4 regions of the Vibrio sp. R15-SG3-ISO1A genome follow, and region 4 is predicted to be linked to each of the others. Evidence: predicted binding sites of a transcription regulator. Region 4 holds the regulator's gene; each other region holds the start of a gene.
The links. The regulator PurR, encoded in region 4, represses purine synthesis genes. The targets are predictions, from matches to a motif close to TNANGNAAACGTTTNCNTNA.
Positions count from the first base shown of each region.

Region 1: glyA (serine hydroxymethyltransferase) is a predicted target of PurR. The motif match lies at 3,795-3,814, and genes of this name have one in related genera.
Region 2: AC6R0L_RS06040 (uracil-xanthine permease family protein) is a predicted target of PurR. The motif match lies at 2,460-2,479, and genes of this name have one in related genera.
Region 3: AC6R0L_RS13560 (NCS2 family permease) is a predicted target of PurR. The motif match lies at 2,505-2,524, and genes of this name have one in related genera.

Region 1 covers NZ_JCBDGH010000057.1:20,741-26,704, reverse strand. The annotation lists gene ybeD (DUF493 family protein YbeD) at 1-56, shown strand, start outside; gene lipB (lipoyl(octanoyl) transferase LipB) at 235-885, shown strand; gene lipA (lipoyl synthase) at 911-1,876, shown strand; gene AC6R0L_RS08130 (hypothetical protein) at 2,051-2,362, shown strand; gene glyA (serine hydroxymethyltransferase) at 2,467-3,717, opposite strand; gene AC6R0L_RS08120 (DUF6198 family protein) at 4,155-4,754, shown strand; gene vexH (vibriobactin export RND transporter permease subunit VexH) at 4,787-5,964, opposite strand, start outside.
Region 2 covers NZ_JCBDGH010000038.1:7,847-13,810, forward strand. The annotation lists gene ushA (bifunctional UDP-sugar hydrolase/5'-nucleotidase UshA) at 1-560, shown strand, start outside; gene ybaK (Cys-tRNA(Pro) deacylase) at 635-1,111, shown strand; gene AC6R0L_RS06040 (uracil-xanthine permease family protein) at 1,119-2,369, opposite strand; gene AC6R0L_RS06045 (DUF2066 domain-containing protein) at 2,681-3,967, shown strand; gene AC6R0L_RS06050 (DUF2069 domain-containing protein) at 4,077-4,517, opposite strand; gene wrbA (NAD(P)H:quinone oxidoreductase) at 4,520-5,092, opposite strand; gene arsC (arsenate reductase (glutaredoxin)) at 5,089-5,433, opposite strand; gene bepA (beta-barrel assembly-enhancing protease) at 5,470-5,964, opposite strand, start outside.
Region 3 covers NZ_JCBDGH010000082.1:19,718-25,681, forward strand. The annotation lists gene AC6R0L_RS13550 (aminoacyl-histidine dipeptidase) at 82-1,554, opposite strand; gene vcdP (small protein VcdP) at 2,003-2,089, shown strand; gene AC6R0L_RS13560 (NCS2 family permease) at 2,545-3,837, shown strand; gene gpt (xanthine phosphoribosyltransferase) at 4,052-4,516, shown strand; gene frsA (esterase FrsA) at 4,638-5,885, shown strand.
Region 4 covers NZ_JCBDGH010000066.1:42,282-48,245, forward strand. The annotation lists gene torR (two-component system response regulator TorR) at 1-675, opposite strand, end outside; gene torD (molecular chaperone TorD) at 914-1,621, shown strand; gene purR (HTH-type transcriptional repressor PurR) at 1,860-2,864, shown strand; cyclic di-GMP riboswitch class I at 3,040-3,148, shown strand; gene AC6R0L_RS10480 (TfoX/Sxy family DNA transformation protein) at 3,353-3,946, shown strand; gene AC6R0L_RS10485 (TVP38/TMEM64 family protein) at 4,153-4,845, shown strand; gene AC6R0L_RS10490 (putative signal transducing protein) at 4,842-5,153, shown strand; gene AC6R0L_RS10495 (alpha/beta fold hydrolase) at 5,176-5,964, opposite strand, start outside.

The sequences.
Region 1 (5,964 bases), on a different contig from region 4:
TCGAAACCCTGTACAAAGAACTGGGTGAGATCGACATTGTTCGCATGGTTCTGTAATTATTTTTGATTTATTAAAATTTTTTTGAAAGCAGCGCAAGCTGCTTTCTTTTTAGATATCAGATAGATAATTATTCTAACCAAACTGATAGGTTAAAAATGTGTGGCTAGGTTGTAGTGCCTTTAGCAGAAGCAGTTTATAATCTTTCGACTTTATTAATGGATAACGGGCGCAGCTATGCACAACCAGTTGGTGGTCAGACGATTAGGAAGACAAGATTACGAGCCGATTTGGCGCGCAATGCATGACTTCACTGACAGCCGAAACGACGACACCCAAGATGAAGTGTGGCTGGTTGAACACAATCCTGTGTTTACTCAAGGACAAGCGGGAAAAGCAGAGCACTTGCTCAGTACCGGTGATATTCCTGTGGTGCAAAGCGATCGTGGCGGGCAAGTGACCTACCATGGCCCTGGTCAGTTAGTGGCGTATTTTCTGATTAACCTACGGCGCAAAAAACTCGGCGTGCGTGATTTGGTCACACATATCGAAAACCTCGTTATCCAAACGCTCAAAGCGTACAACATTGAATCCAACGCGCGCCCTGATGCACCTGGCGTGTATGTCGACGGACGTAAAATCTGTTCGTTGGGACTGCGAATCCGCAAAGGCTGCTCGTTTCATGGCCTAGCGCTCAATGTCGATATGGATTTGTCGCCGTTCCTGCGCATTAACCCCTGTGGCTATGCCGGAATGGAAATGGTGCAGGTTCGTCAGCTAAACACAGCGGCCTCTCTCCCTGACGTTGAAGAGTCGCTGATAAAAGAGCTCGTTACTTTACTTGGTTATGATCAAGTTGAATTTAGCACCACACGAGTAACGCCATAAAAAGTAAAGAGAAGTAAAGAGAAGCATGAGTAAACCGATTCAAATGGAAAAAGGCGTTAAGTATCGCGACGCTGACAAAATGGCCCTGATCCCTGTCAAGAACATGCCGACTGAGCAGAAGGAAGTCCTGCGTAAGCCTGAGTGGATGAAGATCAAGCTGCCTTCAGACAGTCAACGAATTCAAGACATCAAGTCAGCGATGCGCAAAAACAACCTGCACTCCGTTTGTGAAGAAGCCTCGTGTCCAAACCTGGCCGAGTGTTTTAACCACGGCACCGCCACCTTTATGATTCTGGGCGCGATTTGTACTCGCCGCTGTCCATTCTGCGATGTGGCCCACGGCCGCCCTCTTGCGCCAGAAGCCGAAGAACCGAAAAAATTGGCGAAAACCATCGCCGACATGAAACTCAAATACGTGGTGATCACCTCAGTGGATCGCGATGATCTGCGTGATGGTGGTGCTCAGCATTTTGCCGATTGTAACCGCGAGATTCGCGCACTCAATCCGCACATTCGTATTGAAACCTTAGTGCCGGATTTCCGTGGCCGCATGGATGTCGCGCTGGATCTGCTCAAAGACAATCCACCCGATGTTTTCAACCATAACCTTGAAACCGCGCCACGTCTTTACCGTAAAGCGCGCCCGGGTGCGAATTACAAGTGGTCACTTGAGCTGCTACGCAAGTTTAAAGAGCAGCATCCAGATGTCCCGACTAAGTCAGGCTTGATGATGGGACTGGGTGAAACCAAAGAAGAGATCGTCGAAGTACTTAAAGATTTGCGTGCGCACGGCGTGACCATGCTCACGCTAGGTCAGTACCTTGCGCCAAGCCGCCACCACTTACCAGTGGAACGTTACGTGCCGCCATCAGAGTTTGATGAGTTGAAAGAGATTGCTCTAGAGCTTGGCTTTACTCACGCAGCGTGTGGTCCTTTTGTTCGCTCTTCCTACCATGCCGACCTTCAAGCGCAAGGCATTGAAGTCAGCTAACACAGCGTAAAACCCATCGAATTTATCTAGGCTGGCCGATAGGTCAGCCTTTTTATTAGTCCAACTTATTGCCTCAAATAATCACCCCAAAGCTTGAATGCCTTAAAGAGATTCTCTAAGCTAATGAAAAGATTATGAATCAAAGGGAATACGATGAAACTGACTGCACTTAGCATGGCCGCGATTGCCGTTGTCACAATCACCTCTGGCTGCGCCTCCAATACCAAACAAGATAACTTTCGTGAAGCCTCCTTTGAGCTGTGCAATACCGAAGTCGATCTCTATTCAGTCAGTGATGACGGCCGTGTACGTATTATTTGTTCCGACGGGTCTAAATTTGCGCTAGACAGCGAGAACACGCTGGAAACCATGCGCGACATCAACATTGATTACTGCGACGGTGAAGGGCTCGGCAAGTTCAGCGAAAGCAGCAAGTATTACTCCTTCAAGTGTAAATCTGGCACCCTGCTCAGCATCTCTAAATAACCCTTAAACGCAAAAACGCCCTTTATGTATTCACATAAAGGGCGTTTTTCTTTGTTTCGCTCAGCCGTCGCTCTGCAAAACAGGCTCGATATCGAACGGTGAGATTACGCGTAAACAGGTAGACGCTTACAGATCTCTAGCACCTTCGCTTTCGTCGCTTCAATCACTTCTTCGTTACCGATGTTATCCAGTACGTCACACATCCAGTTCGCGAGCGCTTTCGCATCTTCTTCACTGAAACCGCGGCGAGTGATCGCTGGTGTACCCACACGAATACCCGAGGTCACAAACGGGCTGCGAGGGTCATTCGGAACTGAGTTTTTGTTGACGGTGATGTTGGCTGCGCCTAGCGCCGCATCCGCATCTTTACCTGTGATGTCTTTGTCAATCAAGTCGACCAAGAACAGGTGGTTCTCTGTACCGTTAGACACGATTTTGTAACCGCGCTCTTGGAACTGAGCCACCATCGCTTTGGCATTTTTCACCACGCGACCTTGGTACGCTTTAAATTCAGGCTCCATCGCTTCTTTAAACGCCACCGCTTTACCCGCGATAACGTGCATTAGAGGACCACCTTGACCACCAGGGAAGACCGCTGAATTCAGCTTCTTGTACATCTCCTCGCCAGCGTTAGACAGGATAAGGCCACCGCGTGGACCCGCTAGGGTTTTGTGTGTCGTGGTCGTCACAACGTGCGCGTGAGGCACTGGCGTTGGGTATTCGCCAGCGGCAATCAGACCCGCAACGTGCGCCATGTCGACAAATAGGTACGCGTCCACTTTGTCTGCAATGTCACGCATGCGTTTCCAATCAACGATTTGAGAGTACGCAGAGAAACCGCCAATGATCATCTTAGGCTTGTGCTCAAGTGCTAGCGCTTCCATTTCGTCGTAGTTGATTTGGCCCGCTTCATCAATGCCGTAAGGAATGACGTTGTAGTGCTTACCAGAGAAGTTAACAGGAGAACCGTGCGTTAGGTGACCACCGTGTGCCAAGCTCATGCCCAAGACCGTATCGCCTGGGTTAAGCAGCGCCATGTAAACTGCACTGTTGGCTTGTGAACCTGAGTGAGGCTGTACGTTCGCGTATTCACAACCAAATAGCTGACAAGCACGATCAATCGCTAGCGCTTCTGCTTTATCGACGTACTCACAACCACCGTAGTAACGCTTGCCTGGGTAGCCTTCTGCATATTTGTTGGTGAGCTGAGAGCCCTGAGCTTCCATTACACGTGGGCTGGTGTAGTTTTCTGAAGCAATCAGTTCAATGTGCTCTTCCTGGCGAAGAGTTTCTTCTTGGATAGCTGCGAACAGTTCCGCATCGTAATCTGCGATGTTCATATCACGCTTTAGCATCTGTATCTCCTGACTCAGATTAAGACTTAAATTGGCAAAAAAACCGACTTACGACCCTGAGAATAACGTTTTTACGCTGACGCAAACGTTTGCATCGGGTTAATGACGCGCATTCTACATAATTTGATCTGGGTCATAAAGAGAAAAATACACTTTTTCTCATGCAGTTTTTTCATAATGTTTTACGAAGATTCTCATACGCGACATAACGTCAATCAATCACTTTGTCTGAATCCTACTCTGCTTGCACAATAAGCAGAGATCTCAGCCACCGATGCTCAACCCAGTTAACGTCGATCATGAGTGTCAATTTTCTCCTTTACACCCCGTAAAACAGTGATTACATAGGTTTACCTTAAATTTCCTTCTCAAGCTACCGAAAACCTAATTTTTTCACTAGTATGCGCGCCATTATTTCCGATGAAAGCTTCAAATTGATGGAAAAACACTCACGTAAAGAAGATTGGATCGCGATTCTCACCGGGACATTTCTTGTCGCTCAAGGGGTATTCTTTCTCCAATCCGCTCAGCTACTCACTGGCGGTACAACAGGTCTCGCTCTGTTGGTCAGCCAATTCAGCACTTGGTCATTCGGTACACTCTACTTTGCCATGAACCTGCCATTTTACGCGCTCGCTTGGCAGCGGTTTGGCGCTCGGTTTGCGGTCAATAGTGCCATTTCAGGTGCTCTGGTCTCCATTTTCGCTGACCACCTCTATTTAGTGATAAAACTGGAGACCATTAATGAGATTTACTGTGCGCTGGCGGGGGGCTTGCTGATGGGGCTCGGGATGCTGATCCTATTTCGTCACCGCTCAAGCCTTGGCGGTTTCAACGTGCTCTGTTTATGGATTCAAGATCGTTTCGCTATCTCAGTGGGTAAAACTCAGTTGGCGATTGATGTGCTGATTTTAGTGGCTTCGTTCTTCTTTGTGACGCCTTACATTATTGGCTTGTCGATTTTGGGCGCTTTTTTGCTCAACCTCGTGCTCGCTATGAACCACAAACCGACGCGCTACACCGTTCAATACCGCTAAAAAAACAGCCCGCGAACGTGCGGGCTGAATCATTAATGCGCTTTACGCACCGTGACGTCTTGGCTGAGCTCTTTGTTGAGCTCCGCTTCAACATGGCCCGGTGAGCGCGTGTTGGCCGAGATCAATCGGTACATCGCCGGAATGACAAACAAGGTCACTAAGGTGGCAAACGCCATACCAAAGAAGATCACCGTACCGACCGCAACGCGACTTTCATAGCCAGCGCCTGTCGAGAGTATCAATGGGATAGCGCCCGCTAGCGTGGTGAACGCCGTCATCATAATCGGACGAAGACGACGGGCCGCCGCATCAACAATTGCTTGCTCAAATTCAAACCCGCGGTCTCGAAGCTGGTTCGCAAACTCGACGATCAAAATGCCGTTTTTGGTCACCATACCAATCAACATGATCATGCCAATCTGGCTGTAGATGTTCATCCCCTCGCCCATAATCACCAGACCTAGGAAGCCACCAAACACGCCCATCGGTACGGTAAACATCACAACCAACGGGTTGATGAAGCTTTCAAACTGCGCCGCCAACACCAAATACGCCACCAGCAAAGCCAAACCAAACACCATCAATATGCTCGACTGATTCTCTTTGTAGTCTTTTGACTCACCCGAGTAGCTGACCGAAATATCCCCAGGCAGCAGATCCACCGCTTGCTGATCAAGAAAGTCCAGCGCCTCACCTAAGGTGTAGCCGTCCGAGAGGTTGGCAGTGATGGTGATTGCTTTTTGCTTGTTGTAGTGAGACAGGCGTGTGGATGACGCCACCTCTTCAATCTTAGTCAAGGCATCGAGCGTCACTAGCTCACCGCCCGAGGTACGCATGTAGATTTGGCTCAAATCCGCGGCATTGTTGAAACTGTTTTCATCACCGCGTAAATAGACGTCGTACTCTTCACCGCGTTCCACAAAGGTGGTTTCGCTTTTGCCGCCCAGCATAATCTCAAGAGTATCTGAGATATCCTGAACGCTGATCCCAAGCTCTGCTGCGCGTTGACGGTCAACCGAGACTACCAACTCTGGTGTACGCTCAGAGTAGTTAATGTCTGCCCCTTCCATATACGGGGACGCTTCGGCGATCGCTTCAAGTTTTTCCGCCCACGTTTTTAGTTCAGAGTAATCCGATCCACCTAGTACAAATTGCACCGGCTCGCTCGAACCGCCTCTAAAGCCAGGCATAAACGGGAATACGCGCACAT
Region 2 (5,964 bases), on a different contig from region 4:
CAGAGACCAATGGCAAGCTGGAAGGGGATCGCAATGTGGTTCGTTTCCAACAGACCAACTTAGGCCGTTTGATCGCGACCTCGCACATGCAACGCGCCAAAGCGGATTTTGCTGTGATGAACTCAGGTGGCGTGCGTGACTCGATTGAAGGCGGTGACGTGACTTACAAAGACGTGCTAACGGTTCAGCCGTTTGCCAACATTTTGACCTACACCGATATGTCTGGCCAAGAAGTGTTGGATTACCTCAACGTTGTAGCGACCAAGCCAGTGGACTCTGGCGCTTACGCTCAGTTTGCTGGCATTTCAATGACGGTGGAAAACGGTGAAGTGTCAAACGTGTTTATCGGTGGTAAACAGCTGCGTCTTGACGGCACTTACCGCTTCACCGTACCAAGCTACAATGCTGCAGGGGGCGATGGCTATCCTAAGCTGACGGACCACCCAGGTCACGTCAACACGGGCTTCGTTGATGCAGAAGTGCTCAAAGACTACCTAGAGGCGAACAGCCCAGTAGATGTAAACCAATACGCACCAGCAGGTGAGATGGTCTACAAGTAATTGACCTAACAAGCTAAATCTTATTAACTGAATGCGCAGCCTAGAGCTGCGCTTTTTTTATTCTCGGAGTGTGTATGACCCCAGCCATCAATCTTGCTAAAAAACACAAAATTCCTCATCAAATACACCAGTATCAGCACGACGCGCGTGCCGAGAGTTACGGGCTCGAAGCCGCACAAGCATTAGGGCAAGATCCCAATAGCGTGTTTAAAACTCTACTGTTTTCACTCAATGGTGAGGCGAAAAACCTCGCTGTCGCTGTGATACCTGTTAACCAAAAACTCAATTTGAAGCAGGCGGCAAAAGCGGCAAAGGCTAAAAAAGCAGAGATGGCCGATCCGGCTATTGCGCAAACAGTGACAGGGTATATTGTGGGCGGAATCAGCCCGCTCGGGCAAAAGAAGCGATTGGCGACGTTTATCCATCAAAGTGCGTTGGAGCGTGAAACGATCTGTGTCAGTGCTGGTAAGCGAGGGTTGGAAATCGAATTGGCGGCGCAAGATTTGGCAAAGCTGACCCAGGGCCAGTTTGCCAATCTTTGTGAAGGCTGAGCGTGGATTAGCGCGCTTCTTCCTCTTCCATTTGTGCGTTGTCGACGACGTGGTTTTCACCCAGGTCTTTTGGAAGAACCAGATTTAGCACAATCGCGACGATACCACACAGGCTCACGCCTTGGAGACTGAACTCACCGATGCCAAACGCCATACCACCAATACCAAAGACTAAGGTAATGGCAACGATGACAAGGTTACGAGATTTGTGCAAATCGACGTGATTTTTGATTAAGGTGTTCAATCCTACGGTCGCAATTGAGCCAAACAATAGAATCATGATACCGCCCATCACTGGCATAGGGATGGTTTGCAGCGCAGCGCCAAGCTTGCCGACCAACGCAAGGACAATAGCCGTCACTGCAGCGTAGGTCATGATCACAGGATTGAAGGCTTTGGTCAGCATAACCGCACCTGTCACCTCAGAGTAGGTGGTGTTGGGTGGCGCACCAAACAGTGATGCCGCCATCGTCGCGACCCCGTCCCCTGCAATCGTGCGATGAAGGCCGGGCTTTTTCAGGTAATCTTTTCCGGTGACGTTTGAAATGGCCAGCATGTCCCCAACGTGCTCCACCGCTGGCGCGATGGCAACGGGAATCATAAATAGAATGGCGTTAATGTTAAATTCAGGCGCCGTGAAGTTTGGTAGCGCAAACCAGGCCGCTTCTTTGACCGGCGTGAAATCGACAATGCCGTAGCCCAAGCTCAGGCAGTATCCCACCACAATGCCCCCCAAAATAGGGGTGAGCTTGAGGAAGCCTTTGGCAAAGACACTCAGTAGAATCGTGGTGAGCAGTGAAACAGAAGAGATCACTAGCGCCGCTTGTCCATCAATCAGTTGCGTGCCATCGCCCCCTTTACCCAGTGCCATATTGACGGCGACGGGCGCCAATCCAAGACCAATCACCATAATGACCGGCCCAACCACAACGGGAGGCAGCAATTTATGGATAATCTCAACCCCACGAAGTTTGATTAGACCACCCAGTGCGACATACACCGAGCCAGCGGCCATCAAACCACCCATAGTGGCTGGTACACCCCAGGTTTGTACTCCGTAAAGGATAGGGGCGATAAAAGCGAAGGAGGAGGCGAGGAAGATGGGAACAGAGCGGCGAGTCATTAATTGAAAGAGTAAGGTACCAAGGCCAGCACCGAAGAGGGCTACGCTAGGGTCGAGTCCCGTCAGCAGCGGGACGAGAACCAGGGCCCCAAACGCAACAAACAGCATTTGTGCGCCTTGAATGGCATTTTTCATGTCGTCATTCCTTTGTAAAGCGGATAGTTTCGGTCTAGTACATAGCGATAGAGCATGGGTACTAAAAATAAAATCGCGAGATTTTAACATTAAAGCAAACGATTGCAATCTGAGCTTGATCAAATATTGCTCGTTTGAATAGGCAGGTGAGCTGCGCTTACTCCGTTCGTTGTTATTTCACTCCGAGCGTTGCTATGAGGAGAGTGTTAGCCATATCGCGCTTGCTGCTGCCAACCGACCGGGAAAGTTGCCCCGCAGCGGATAGTTGCTTATCATCGCTGTTTGTGAATTCGATTAGATGTAGGAAATGTATGCGCCGTTTAGCTTTACTCGCGCTCGGACTGATGGGTTTGCCAGCGATGGCCTTGACCAATGTGGATCTTTACCGAGCTGAAATCGTCATCGATCAAAGCGAGAATAACGCCGATACCCGAGCTCGCGAAGCTGGGATGAAGCAAGTCATCATTCGCGCGTCTGGCGATCCGCAAGCTGCGGATAACGAAGTCGTCAAGAAGGCCCTATCTCAGAGCGCTCAGTACGTTTCTCAACTCGGCTACGGCAAAATCGGTGAGGAGACCTCACTGCGTATGTCGTTTAGCGGCCCTCATATTCGCTCTCTACTCAGTCAAGCGCAATTGCCGCTTTGGCCAGCAACACGTGCGAACGTTTTAGTCTGGATGGTGGAAGAGACGCCCTACGATCGCACCATCATCTGGGAGCACTCTCGCTCTGAGACACTGGTCAACTTGCAGCAGCAAGCGCGAGAGCGAGGCTTGCCCGTGACCGTACCGGTTGGCGATTTTGATGACGTTACCGGAGTGGCTGTCTCAGACTTGTGGGGCGGCTTTATTCAGCCAGTGGGTCAAGCGAGTCAGCGCTACCCGGTTGATGCCGTCCTAGTGGTGAAAGTGCAAGGCGAATCATTACGTTGGACGTTATACGATCAAAAGCCGGCAACTATAGGGGTGACTCGTCAAGCACCGATCAGCGGCGCCAATAATGGTGCAGATGCGGCGAATAAAATGATCAACCAAATCAGCGATTACTACGCGAAAAAGAGTGCGGTGCTGGTGGCGAGTGAGTCTTCTGAGTCCGTGAAAGCACGCTTTATTGAACTCAATGATGCTATGGGCTTTTTCCAACTTGAGAATAAACTCAAGGCACTGAGCTCAGTCGCCTCGTTAGACATCATCAAAATTCAAGGCAATCAGGTGACGTTTGATGTCCACTTGCTTGCCAGTGTTGAAGAGTTTGAGCAGCAGGTCTCTGCACTCGAAGTGACGCAACTGGAGACCCAGTTTATTCAAACTGAACCCGAGGTAGGGGAGCTCACGCCAACGTTGCCAGCGCAAGTCAGCGATGAGCTCAATCAGTCTAGCGATACGATGACGGCCGATTCAACTCTGGTGGAGACAGAGAGCTCGCTGGCTGCTTCAGCCCCGCTTATTCAGACTGAAACGGTGCTGCTTTTCCAGTGGCAAGGTAAACCGTATCAACCTGAGCCGCTACTGATTCAGCCAGACAGTGACGTCTCTGCCAACGAAGCAGTGGCAGAGACTGAAGGTGTGGAGATGGAACCTATTGAGGTAGTAGAGTAAACCACATCAAGATTTGAGATGAGAAAGGGGCTGGATGATCCGCCCCTTTTGTCGTTTTTACCCGGAGTATAAGGGTGAGTTGGCTAGATGGGTGACCATCAGCGTGACCTTATCCCTCAGACTTATCTTCAGCGCCGAACTTAGCACGCTCTTCTTTTTCCACTTTGGACAATCTTTTTAGTTTCATGCCCAACTCTTGTCCCCGTGCTCGTGCATAAAGGATGTTCCCAGCAAACGCGAGACTGGTGAGTAGCAGTTCAACCAGTGCTAAATAACGTTCGCCGTCGTCAATCCAAAGGATGGTCAAAGCGTGTAGGAAGTAGAGCATTAAAACAAAGTTTGCCCATGCGTGTGTATACGGTTTGCCGGCCAAGATCCCTGGCATAGGCAGCAGCAGTGGGATAGCCCAAGCAATCGCGAGTGTGGTGCTGTTGAGGTGAGGGTGAGGCGATAACGATAATTGCCACAGTCCAATCCAAGCGAGCAGCGCCAGATTGCCAAGCAGCGCCATGAAACGGTATCGTTTTGTGGTCGCTTGCATCTCTTGCATGGTTAGAGTTCCTTTAATTGACGTGCGCAGCGGGCCAGACGTTTGCCGACTTGCTGAGCTAATGCTATTTCGTCTTGCGACAAGGTGCGTGGTTGATGTGTCGTGACCGCACTGGCGCCATAAGGCGTGCCTCCAGAGCGTGTGGCATGCAGAGCTGGCTCAGAATAAGGAATCCCCAAAATCAACATCCCGTGGTGCAGTAGCGGTAACATCATAGACTGCAATGTGGTTTCTTGGCCGCCGTGCATGGATGAGGATGCCGTGAAGACACAAGCGGGTTTATCAATCAGATCGCCCGCTAGCCATAATGGTGTCGTCTTATCCCAAAAGTGCTTTAACGCTCCAGCCATATTGCCAAACCATACAGGGCTGCCCATCGCCAGCCCCGCGCAGTTTTTCAACTCGTCCAGCTTAATAATGGGATCGAGGGGATCATCGCCGCTCTCTATTTCGTTGACGGTGCGAAGCAACGCTTCACAACCGTCAATCGACTCAATGCCTCGCGCAATCTGCTGTGCGAGAGAGCGGGTTGCACCGTGCCGACTGTAGTAGAGGACAATCAGGCGGCAGCTCATAGTAGCTCAAGCACTTGCTCTGGTGGTCGGCCATGTTTGGCATGACCGTTGTTGACAACAATAGGTCGCTCAATCAACTTCGGATGTTCCGCCATTGCGCGAAACAGGGCTTCATCGTCGGCATCGGCCAGTTGTAGCTCTTTGTAAATCTCTTCTTTGGTGCGCATCATGTCACGAACTTCAGAGAAGCCGAGTTGGCTAAAGAGCGTCTTGAGTTCATCGACACTTGGGGTTTGCTCAAGATATTTGACGATGTGTGGCTCAACACCGTTTTCTTCCAATAGCGCCAGTGTTTGACGGCTTTTTGAGCAGCGAGGGTTGTGATAAATCACGACAGACATAGTCTTTCTCCATTATTGTTATCGTTAGATCTTCTGTTATTGCAGCGCCATAAAGCGATCACGCTGAATCATAAGTTGGTCAATGCGTGCATCGTATCTCGCCTGTTTTAGGCTGCCAAGGTCAGCGAGTTGGCTGGCTTGGGTGTAGTACTGAATCGCTTTGTTCCAGTTGGCTTTCAGCGCCAAAATCTCCGCACGCGCGGCCAAATCTTCGTCACTGTAACCTAAATGAATGCTGGCTTCCGAGAGCAAGTGCCATCCGTTGACATCATTTGGGTTGTCGTGGGTATAGCGCTGCAAGACTTTGGACGCGTCTTGATTCTTATCCATTTGCATCAAGACGTTGGCGTAGTTGATGGTCAGGACGGGGTTGTTTGGCGTTGCTTTCAGAGCTTGCTCTAACAGCGTTTTGGCTTTCTCGGGTGTTTTTTGCGCGATATAGAGATCGCTCATCGCATCGAGATAAAAATGATTGTTCGGCTGCTGCTTGTACAGTTCATGCAGGGTTTTGCTCGCTTCGTCGAGTTGGTT
Region 3 (5,964 bases), on a different contig from region 4:
CAAGCCGTGCGGCGATTTTGAGCCACAAAAAAGCCGAGCAAGAGCTCGGCTAGTGCAGTAATACCATGTTCAGATGAAAGACTATGCCTTCTCAGGAATCGCTTCCAGCAGGGCGACCATTTGCTCCCAAAAGAGCGCCACGGTATCAATCTTAACCTTCTCATCTGGTGAGTGAGGGAACTTAATGGTAGGACCAAAAGAGACCATATCCATATTGGGGTAAGGTTCTTTAAATAGACCACACTCTAGACCGGCGTGAATCACCATGATGTTCGGCTTGTGACCGTAAATGCCTTCATACATGTCGCGGAAGATGGCCATGATCTCTGAATCTGCATCCGGTTTCCAGCCAGGGTAGGCGCCAGAGAAAGCGATCTTAGCACCAGCAAGCTCAGCCACGGAGGTGAGCATGCCTTCAACTTGTTGGCGACCCGAGTCAATCAAAGAGCGAACTAAGCAGAGAACGCGAATGGCTTCTTTTTCTGTGGTAATGACACCAACGTTTAATGAGGTCTCGACCACTCCTTCAATGTCGTCACTCATACGAATCACGCCATTCGGGCAAGCGTTCAAAGCGGCGATAAAACGTTGTTGATCGTTAATAGACAACACATCTTCCTGGCTGTCACTCACTTCGTTAAACGTGACAAGGCTTGTTTCCACTTTGCCTAGCTCGTTGATAAGCAGTTGTGTGTAGAACTGATAAAGCTCGGCAAGCTTGGCTTCGTTTTCAGCAGGGACGGCGACCGTAACAAACGCTTCGCGTGGAATTGCATTACGCAGGCTACCACCACGGAATTCAATCAGGCGCAAATCCAGTTCGCTTGCGTGACCTGCTAGGAATCGAGCGAGGAGTTTGTTGGCATTACCGCGTCCAGTGTGGATATCACAGCCTGAGTGTCCGCCTTTTAAGCCTTTAAGAATAAGCTGTCGGGTCACATAGCCCGCGGGCAGAGCTTCGCGTTGGATCTCGAACGTCATTTCACCGTCGATACCACCGGCACAACCCATGTACACTTCACCCTCTTGCTCAGAATCGGTATTGAGCAGAATGTCGCCTTCTAACCAACCCGATTCAAGACCAAATGCGCCAGTCATGCCTGCTTCTTCATCAATCGTCAGCAGCACTTCTAGTGGCCCGTGTTTAATGTCATTGGACGCCAATACCGCGAGACAAGACGCCATACCAATGCCGTTGTCCGCACCCAAGGTTGTACCTTTGGCGGTGACCCACTCACCATCAATATAAGGTTGGATCGGGTCTTGGGTAAAATCATGATCCGTGTCTTCGTTTTTCTGCGGCACCATATCAATGTGAGCCTGCAGAACCACACCTTTTTTATTCTCCATCCCTTTGGTCGCCGGTTTTTTGATAAAGACGTTGCCGGTTGGATCGCGTTTGACTTCTAGGCCTTGATCGGTCGCCCAATCAATGATCATTTGCGCCAGGGCTTCTTCGTGTTTCGATGGGTGAGGAATGGAGCAAATCTTGTCGAAAAACTGCCACAAAGGCGCTGGTGACAAGCTGCTAATTTCAGAATGGAACTCAGACACGGATAACTCCTTATAATGAGAGATGGCAAATATTGTTTTATGCACCAAATAATGAGTAGCACAAACATCCAAACTTGCCGATTTGATGTTGGTCAGAATAGCACTCTCAAGATCGATACCCAAGTGAGTTGATGCAAACTGCAGCGAAAAGTGCCTACCCCTCTATCGACGGGATATTCAATGATATGATTATCAATCTGACAGATTAACTTAGATGTTAGTGATTTTTATGTAATTAAATTACAGTCGCGGTTTGATTTGAATCAGAAATCGCACTTTTTTGTGACTTTTGTCACTTTGGGTGTTGTAATTTAATTTCTATAAGGTATATTTGTAACCACTTCGGCAGCGAAGTAAAAACGCTCAAAGGATGAGTCCGAGTTATCGCCTCCAAGGAACTGAGAAATCAATCATTGTAATGTGTTTAATTGATTTAGAAGGTGATGTTATGAAAGGTTTACCAAGTGCAGCATTCTGGCTAAACAAATCTGTTTATACAGGAAGCTTTACTTACCCCACTAGCTTTGGTTACTAACACTGAAAGCTTGTTTATCTCGAACGTTATGTTCACCCCCTAATATTGGAATATATTTGCAGCGCCGTTTTCGCTGACATGATTCAACCGCCACTCATTTTGAGTGGCGTTTTTTTATCCGCCAACTCACCGATTTCTCCTTATTAATGCCATTCTCTGCATATTATGCACATAAGCACGTGTTACTCAGGTTACAAACTGCCGTTCTGGATTTGAAAGTTTACAACATGGTACAAAAGTTCACCGTCTGAATGATGATGTCTTTTCTTTCTATCTTTATGAATTTTCTTTGTTTTTGTTTTGTTTGTGGCTCTTTTATAGCGATAGGTTGCCCATTTACAACCCGAAATATTGATTAGAGTCATAATTCTATCTGGAATTTACTATTTGATGACTTTATAATTCCGCCAATCGATTACGCAACCGTTTACTTTTCACCCTTTTAGGATTCGATCATGTTCGAAAAACTGTTCAAACTCAGTGAAAATGGCACAAATGTCAAAACTGAGATCATTGCCGGTGTGACCACATTCCTGACAATGGCTTACATCATTTTTGTCAACCCAGCGATGCTGGCCGATGCAGGGATGGACAAGGGCGCTGTCTTTGTTGCGACCTGTTTAGCCGCTGCGATTGGCTGTTTTATCATGGGCTTTGTCGCTAACTACCCGATTGCATTGGCGCCAGGTATGGGCCTCAACGCGTTTTTCACTTATGGCGTTGTTTTGGGTATGGGCCACTCATGGCAAGTCGCGCTCGGTGCGGTGTTTATCTCTGGTTTGATCTTCATGGCGCTTTCGGTATTCAAAATCCGTGAGTGGATCATCAACTCCATCCCATTGTCGCTGCGCACGGGTATCTCTGCGGGTATTGGTCTATTCCTTGCGTTTATCGGCCTACAAAACTCAGGCATCGTCGTTGATAATCCAGCGACCTTGGTCGGCTTGGGCCACATCACAAACCTAGCGCCAGCCTTGGCCGCCTTGGGCTTTTTCTTGACCATCGGTTTGGTGTACCGCGGCGTTCGTGGCGCTGTGATGATCGCGATCCTTATTATCACCGCACTTGGTCTATTGGTAGGTGATGTGCAGTGGGGCGGAGTGATGTCGACACCACCAAGCATTGCGCCGACCTTTATGGAAATGAACATTGCAGACGTGTTTGAAGTGGGCATGATCTCAGTGGTCTTTGCTTTCTTGTTTGTTGATCTCTTTGATACGGCGGGTACGCTGGTGGGTGTTGCAACTAAGGCGAACTTCATCAAAGAAGACGGTAAACTACCACGTTTGAACAAAGCACTATTGGCGGACTCAACTGCAACGTCAGTGGGCGCGGTACTCGGTACCTCAAGCACCACGTCTTACGTAGAGTCTACGGCAGGGGTTGCGGCAGGCGGTCGTACTGGTTTAACGGCGGTGGTTGTTGGCGTGCTGTTCTTGTTGGCACTGTTCTTCTCGCCTTTGGCTGGCATGATTCCTCCATACGCGACCGCTGGCGCACTGTTCTACGTAGCGATTCTAATGATGTCTGGCTTGGTCAGCATCGATTGGCGTGATCTAACAGAAGCGGCGCCGGTTGTGGTGACGTGTCTGCTGATGCCACTGACTTACTCAATCGCAGAAGGTATTGCACTGGGTTTTATCTCTTACGCTGCAATTAAGTTACTGAGTGGTAAAGGACGCGACGTGTCTGTGAGCGTTTGGGTACTGTCGGCAGTCTTCTTACTGAAGTACGTCTTCGCTGGTTAATCACAAACATTGAATCAACAACGCCACAGCGCTTTCGCTGTGGCGTTGTTTTATAGAGAATATAATTCGCCATTGGTATTGGCCCCCGCTTCCGGTAAAATAATCGTTTGCGTAGCTTTTCCCCTATTTGGCCTGGTGCATCAAGCTGTAGGTTGTATCAACTTAGCTTGTTTTTCAGGGGATGCCGATTGGACAAAACTATTAGGTTATTACAATGAGTAAAAAATTCATCATCACTTGGGATCAGATGCACGCGTACTGTCGTGAACTTGCAGAAAAGCAGATGCCTGCCGAGCAATGGAAAGGGATTTGGGCTGTAAGCCGTGGCGGTTTAGTACCGGGCGCTATTTTAGCGCGTGAACTCGGCATTCGTTACGTGGATACCATCTGTATTTCAAGCTACGATCACGATCACCAACGTGATATGAGCGTATTGAAAGCACCTGAAGGTGACGGTGAAGGTTACCTTATCGTTGAAGACCTGGTCGACAGTGGTGACACAGCACGCAAACTACGTGACTTGTACCCGAAAGCGAAATTGATCGCCGTGTGCGCGAAACCATCGGGCGCTGAGCTTTTAGATGACTACGTGGTTGATATCGCTCAAGAGACTTGGATTGAGCAACCATGGGATATGGCGATTCAATACATCGAACCGATCAATCGCAAGCAAAAGTAGTGCTTTTTCACTCTTGGGTGAATGCATTGGCGATTTCAATAAAGAATCTTGATAAATGACCCTTTCTTGGGTCATTTTTTTTATTACTATGAAAGAATCGAACGAATACACGAGTAATGTGATGTCGGAAGAAGTAAGCAAAAACCTGTCTGAGACGCTGTTTGCCAAAGATAAAAAAGCCAAAGAGACGTCGGAGTTGATTGCCTACATGCCATCAAGTCAGGCACTGCTGGATGAAAAACGCGTCGAAGACGGCTACAAATGGTATCGCAACTTACGCCGCCTGCAATGGACATGGCAAGGTCTACAACCTATCGAAATCGAAGGCGTATTAGCGGCGATGGCCTCCTCAAAGCATTCGCGTACCCACGATGAGTGGCTAGATACTGTGATGGGCTATCACAGCGGGAACTGGAACTTCGAGTGGACAAAGTTGGGCATGCTGCATCAAAAGCGCGCGCAGCAACTCAAAGGTGAAGAAGCGGCTGATGAGCTCTTTAACGCCTCCCTTTGTTACAGTATCGCTGGTTATCCGCACCTCAAAAACGATACGCTCGCCGCTCAGGCGCAAGTGTTGGCGGGCAATGCTTATGAGGAAGCAGCGAAACAGACTAAGTACACTGTCAAACGGCTAGAGATCCCGCATCAAAATAAAAAAATCGTCGCCCACCTTCACTTAACTCGTACTGATGAGCCACAACCCGTGGTGATGGTGAGCGCAGGTCTCGATAGTCTACAAACGGATATGTGGCGTCTATTTCGCGATCATCTAGCCAAAAAAGGCATCGCGATGCTCACTATCGATTTGCCGTCTATGGGGCACAACACCCATTGGAATCTGACGCATGATAGCTCTTGCCTGCATCAGGCTGTGCTCAATCAACTGGTCGATATTCCTTGGGTTGATCATCACAGAGTGGGGTTGATCGGGTTTCGTTTTGGTGGCAATGCCATGGTGCGTTTGTCATTTATGGAGCAAGAGAAGATCAAGGCGTGCGTAACGCTAGGGGCGCCGATTCATGACATCTTATCGTCTCCGGATAAAATCAAGCAGATGCCCAAGATGTATCTGGACGTGTTGGCATCGCGCATTGGGAAAAATATTGTCGATATTAACAGTCTGGCGATTCAACTGATGGCATGGTCGTTGAAGGTGCAAGGTATCTTAGGTGGGCGTAAAACCAAGGTGCCGATTTTGGCAATGAACCTAGAGCGAGATCCTGTTTCTCCCTTTAGTGACAACCGATTGGTCGCCTTGTACAGTCAATACGGCAAAGCGAAGCAAATCAGTGCTAAGACAATTACACAAGGATATGAGCAATCCCTCGATTTAGCGATCAAGTGGCTAGAAGATGAGCTAATTAGATGACATTGTGGGTTTTTTAGACGACACTAAAGTAATGACGTACCGCATCTAAAGTGTCCGTCACACCGTGTTCCAGCCAACA
Region 4 (5,964 bases):
CACGGTGACGAATATCTGCGGATTTTTTGGATCCACTTCCATCTTCGCTCTCATGCGCCGAATCAGGACATCGATGGTGCGGTCATTGGGTGCGTCCACACGATGACTGATCATATTAAGAATGCGTTCCCGACTGAGCACTTGGTTAGGGTGAGAGGAGAGCGCCACCAAAAGCTCATACTCTGCTTTAGTCAGTTTGACTGGCTCCTCCCCTCGGCTCAAAGCGCGGCGCTGAATATCGAACGTCCATTCAGCAAAGCGCACCACGCCCTCTTGCTGATCGCTGCCCGCGTTTTGCGCTCGCGCAGCCAGTGCGATGCGCCACAAGAGGTTCTTGACTCTGACGAGCAGTTCCCTAAGCTCAAATGGCTTGGTGACATAATCGTCCGCGCCCATTTCTAAACCAACAATCTTATCAATGCTGTCGGTACGCCCGGTCACCAAGATAATACCGATGTCCGATTGACTGCGTAGTTCACGCGTCAGCATCAAGCCATCTTCGCTGGGCAGATTAATATCCAGCATCACCAAATCGACCCGACTGCTGCTGAGTACATCGCGCATCTGCGCGCCATTCTCAGCTTGGCTCACCTGATACCCTTCGGTTTGAAAGTAGCCCGCCAATTTACGGCGAGTCACTTCATCATCTTCAACAACCAAAATGTGGTAGCTCATCGGCTCTACTCACTTATTCACACACTGATTCAATGGCTTTATTCTATTCATAATTAGTCACAACTCCATCTTTGTCCTCTTTGTGAAGCGAAAAGTTGGCGATTCATTGATGCAAAGCAAGCTTTGCCGCCCTGTTCACAAATTGCCATATTTGACCATTTCTTCTCATAATCAGGTTGACCGCTGTTCATTTTTATCCGTTAGACTTAACGGCATCTGATTCAGTTGAGAGCCCATCATGCCAGAGACACCTAACGCCCAGATTTCCGACCCTTTATCTCCCGCCGCGAAAGAGCAGCGCGCCTTTGATGAGCAACGCGCTGAGCTCTACTGGTGGTTTTCGAGCGTGTTTGCCAAAGAGCTCTCAGAGCAAGAGCTGGCCCAATATCATTCGGTGGACACACGTACCTTTCTGACGGGACTTGCACAAACCCCTGAGCTTAACGTCGCCGCAGACAGGCTCATCGATGCATTGAACCGATTGCAAGACAGGCCAGATGCTCAGTTGGAACTATCAGCCGACTATTGCGACCTGTTTTTAAAATCCGACCGAGACAGCGCGCTGCCTTACGCCTCTGTCTACTTAGATGAATCCGGACTGCTCAATGGTGAGCCTGCCAAACAGATGGACGCTTTACTTCAACAACACGGGGTCGCTGTGCATTCAGGGCTCAATGAGCCTTCTGATCATCTCGCCATAGAGCTGGATTTTTTGGGTAACCTGATTGTGCGCGGCGCTCATGCAGCAGAGCAGATGGCAGGCGACACGCATCTCGCCTACCAAGAGCAAGCCGATTTTATTGAGCAGCATCTACTCCCTTGGATTGAGAGGTTTGCCGAGCGCTGCCAGCGCCTCGACACATTCGGCTTCTATGCGGCGCTGTCGTCGCTATTGTGCGCGTTCATTCAATTGGATAAAGCCTACCTGCAAGGCGATAGCGATTAAGCCCATACAAAAGGTGTGGCGAGATCCCAAAGGCGGGTTTTTTATTTGCCCAAATCGACGTTGCGGACTACAATCCGGTCCGCAAACGATAAAACTAATAAATACAAACCGCTTTTTGAGGGCGGTTTTTGTGTTTCTGATACTTTCTGTCTACATACTCTAAACTTTGTATAGACTTTACTTTTATAGACTTAACTTTTCATAGAATAGTAGGCAGTCATCGACAGGACAAAACCATATGGCCACGATTAAAGACGTCGCTCGCTTAGCGGGTGTCTCGACCACCACTGTATCCCATGTGATCAACAAAACACGCTTTGTCGCTGAAGCCACGCAAGAAAAAGTGATGGAAGCGGTTCAAGAGTTGAACTATGCCCCAAGTGCCGTTGCACGCAGCCTGAAATGTAACTCGACACGCACAATAGGCATGCTGGTTACTCAATCGACCAACCTTTTCTTCTCGGAAGTGATCGACGGGGTTGAGAGCTACTGCTACCGTCAAGGCTACACCTTGATCTTGTGTAACACTGGCGGCATCTACGAGAAACAACGTGACTACATTCGCATGCTGGCGGAAAAGCGCGTCGATGGCATCTTAGTGATGTGTTCAGATTTGACCGAAGAGTTGAGCGAAATGCTTGACCGTCATAAAGACATCCCTAAGGTGGTGATGGATTGGGGCCCGGAAAGCTCACAAGCCGATAAAATCATCGACAACTCGGAAGAAGGCGGCTACCTCGCAACAAAATACCTGATTGATCACGGCCACAAGCGCATTGCTTGCTTGAGTGGGCATTTTGAAAAAGCGGCCTGCCAAGAGCGCATCCAAGGCTTTAAGCGCGCAATGAACGAGTCGGGTTTGAGCGTCAACGAAGATTGGATCTTAGAAGGTAACTTTGAGTGCGATACCGCCGTGCTTGCCGCGGACAAAATCGTCGCCATGGACGAAAAGCCAACCGCAGTATTCTGTTTCAACGATACGATGGCGCTCGGTTTGATGAGCCGTTTACAGCAAAAAGGCATTCGTATTCCAGAAGACATGTCGGTCATTGGTTATGACAACATTGAGCTAGCCGAGTACTTTTCACCACCGCTAACGACGGTTCACCAGCCGAAGCGCCGTGTGGGTAAAAACGCATTTGAGATTTTGCTCGAACGTATTAAAGACAAAGAGCATGAAAAACGTATTTTTGAAATGCACCCAGAAATCGTCGAGCGCGATACCGTGGCGACGGTGAAATAGACCAACGAACAAGTTCAGCACATCACATCGACTAGCCTAGCGAGAATACTTCTCATCCGCTGGGCTTTATTCTCTCGTTAACACCCGTCTATTTTATGAACCAAGATCACATTTAACCCATCAAAACGTGATGTTTAGCCCATAAATTATTTATGCTTATTATGTTCGACGAATGCCACGAACAGGGCAAACCATTTCGAAAGGATGGGACGCAAAGCTTCCGGCCTGTTGTAGCCACTCAACGATTTCAACGTTGATGACTGCTTGGTAGCGGGGTTGCCGATGGCAAATGTGCACTTCGTAATTCTTTATCAAAAGCAAAGAATACAATGAGTTAAACGTTGCGCGCGCATTATGCGCTCACACCGTGAGTAGGATTATTCTTTTATGAGCCAGAATGACACCCTACTGACACAAAACCTGCATATTTTTGCTAATCTCTCGGACCTGAATTTGGTGGCGTATTGTAATACACCGAGAATAACAGCATGGATAAACCAATTTTAAAAGACTCAATGCGATTGTTTGAACCATTGGGCAAGATCAAGTCTCGCTCAATGTTTGGTGGATTCGGAATCTTCGCTGATGACACCATGTTTGCCCTCGTGGTAAATGACAAACTTCACATACGCGCCGACGACTCGTTGGCCCAACAGTTTAATGCTCAGGGACTCGAGCCATACGTGTATAAAAAGCGTGGTTTCCCTGTGGTCACCAAATACTACGCCCTCGGTCATGACTGGGATCAGGATGTCACTCAGACTATTGCGATGGCAAACACTGCCCTAGAGGCGGCCAACAAAGACAAGCAGCGTCAAACCAACGCCAAACCAACGCGCCTGAAAGATCTGCCGAACTTGCGTCTAGCGACCGAGCGAATGCTCAAGAAAGCGGGTATCGACAGTGTCTCCCGTTTGGAGCAGACGGGCGCAGTGGAAGCGTATAAAGCGATTCGTTCCACGCACTCTACCGATGTCAGTATCGACCTGCTGTGGGCACTTGAGGGGGCAATTAAAGGCACGCACTGGTCTGTGGTCCCTCAAGCAAGACGCGACGAGCTCCTGAATCAGCTGCAAAGCTAGTCAGCGATAGCGTTCAGTAATTCCAATCCCCGTCTCAAGCCAGCCCAACACCGCTGGCTTGAGACGTTTTTAGCCGATGCTTTTCTAGCGTTTCCATTCCTTCGTCATAGAATTCAACGTATTCTTCCCTTTAGGGCGAAATTTTTTACTGGCTTTTTGGTTCATATCTAACAATGATCAATGATGATGTTTTCAAAGGGATCCATATGAACAAGAAACTGCTTTTAGGTATTGGTTTGCTCGCTCTGATTGTGTTTTTAGGCGCAAACTTTGGTCAATACCTGACACTTGATAACGCCAAAGCGCAGCAGCAAGCGCTGGCTGAAATCATTGACGCCCACTTTGCCCTCGCCGCGCTCAGTTACTTCTTCGCCTATGTCGCTATCACCGCCTTCTCGATCCCTGGAGCGGCCGTCGTCACCTTGCTTGGCGCTGCTCTGTTTGGCTTTTGGACCAGTTTATTGCTCGTCTCTTTTGCCAGTACTATAGGTGCCACCTTGGCGTTTTTAAGTAGCCGCTTTCTACTCAAAGAGTGGGTACAAAGCAAGTTTGGCGATAAGCTCGCGACAATTAATCAAGGGGTCGAGAAAGATGGTGCGTTTTATCTCTTCTCACTGCGCCTTATCCCGGTATTCCCATTCTTTTTGATCAACCTCTTGATGGGTCTTACGCCCATAACCATCGCGCGCTTCTATCTGGTCAGTCAACTGGGTATGTTGCCGGGCACGGCCGTCTACCTCAACGCCGGGACCCAGCTAGCGCAAATCGACAGTTTGTCAGGCATCGTCTCCCCAACAGTACTCGCCTCTTTTGCGTTGCTCGGGGTATTCCCTATCATTGCTAAATGGGTGATGGCCAAACTCAAAGCATCACCGCAATCCAATGGACAAGCGTCTTGAAAATCTTTATTGCTACAACCCCACCACAAGCACACATTGTGTGTGAAATGTTACGCAGCGAAGGAATAGCCTGTGAGGTGAGAGGTGAAGGTTTGTTCGGCTTGCAAGGAGAGATTCCGTTTGGCGAAGAGGCCAGCCCGTACGTTTGGTTAACTCGCCCAGAACAGAAGCAGGCGGCACTCGCGCTGATTGATGACTTCCAACAGGACACCCCCGACAACATGGTTTGGGTTTGCCCGACTTGCCAAGAAGAAAATGACGGCCATTTTCAGTTATGTTGGCAGTGCGAACACACCAAGCCAGTGTGAGTGTGCTTGGAGTCAGCCGAGATTAAGCAGTGAGGTGTTGCTGAATGAAGGCGATGGAGTGATCGTTAAACTCATCCGGGCGCTCAACATTACACACATGGCCACAGTCAGGAATTTCATGCAGCTCACTGAGCGTATGTGCTGAGACCATCTCTTTCACAGGGGTGATGAACATGTAGTCTTTTTCACCCATCAGATAGAGCGTAGGGATAGGTAACTCGCGGTCTTTGAAGTAGCGCATCAGAGGGTTCACCTCTGCGGTCAAAATAAACCAACGCTTGAACTCCTTTTGGCACAACTTCTTCGCTTCGCGGATAAACATATGTCGCGACTCTTTTTGTGCTCTCTGAGGCATCACAATGTAGGCGAACAGGCGATAGAGCCACATGTAGGGCACAATGTGTTTACACAGATTACCCAACTTCACCAGTACTTGAGAGCGTGTGTTTAGCCGTGTGACGGCGCCACCTAACACCATGGTTTTTACGCGCCCAGTCGCTAGCTCCGCTAAGTTACGGACGATGATGGTCCCAAGCGACATGCCGACAAAATGTGCCGACTGAATCTTTAGGTGATCGAGCACTTTTAAGATGTCTAATGTGACCTCTTTAAAGGTGTAGCGATTGGCAATGATCTCCTTAATCAGCTGGTTCGATTTTCCATGGCCGCGCAAATCAATCAGCAGCAAATTAAAATGCTGCTTGTAGGCTTTGATCTGTTTAAACCAAATCGATGAGCTGCCGCCTGCGCCATGCACAAAGACCACCCACTCATCGCTGGTTGGGTGTTTAAAAGTCTTATGGAATAGCAA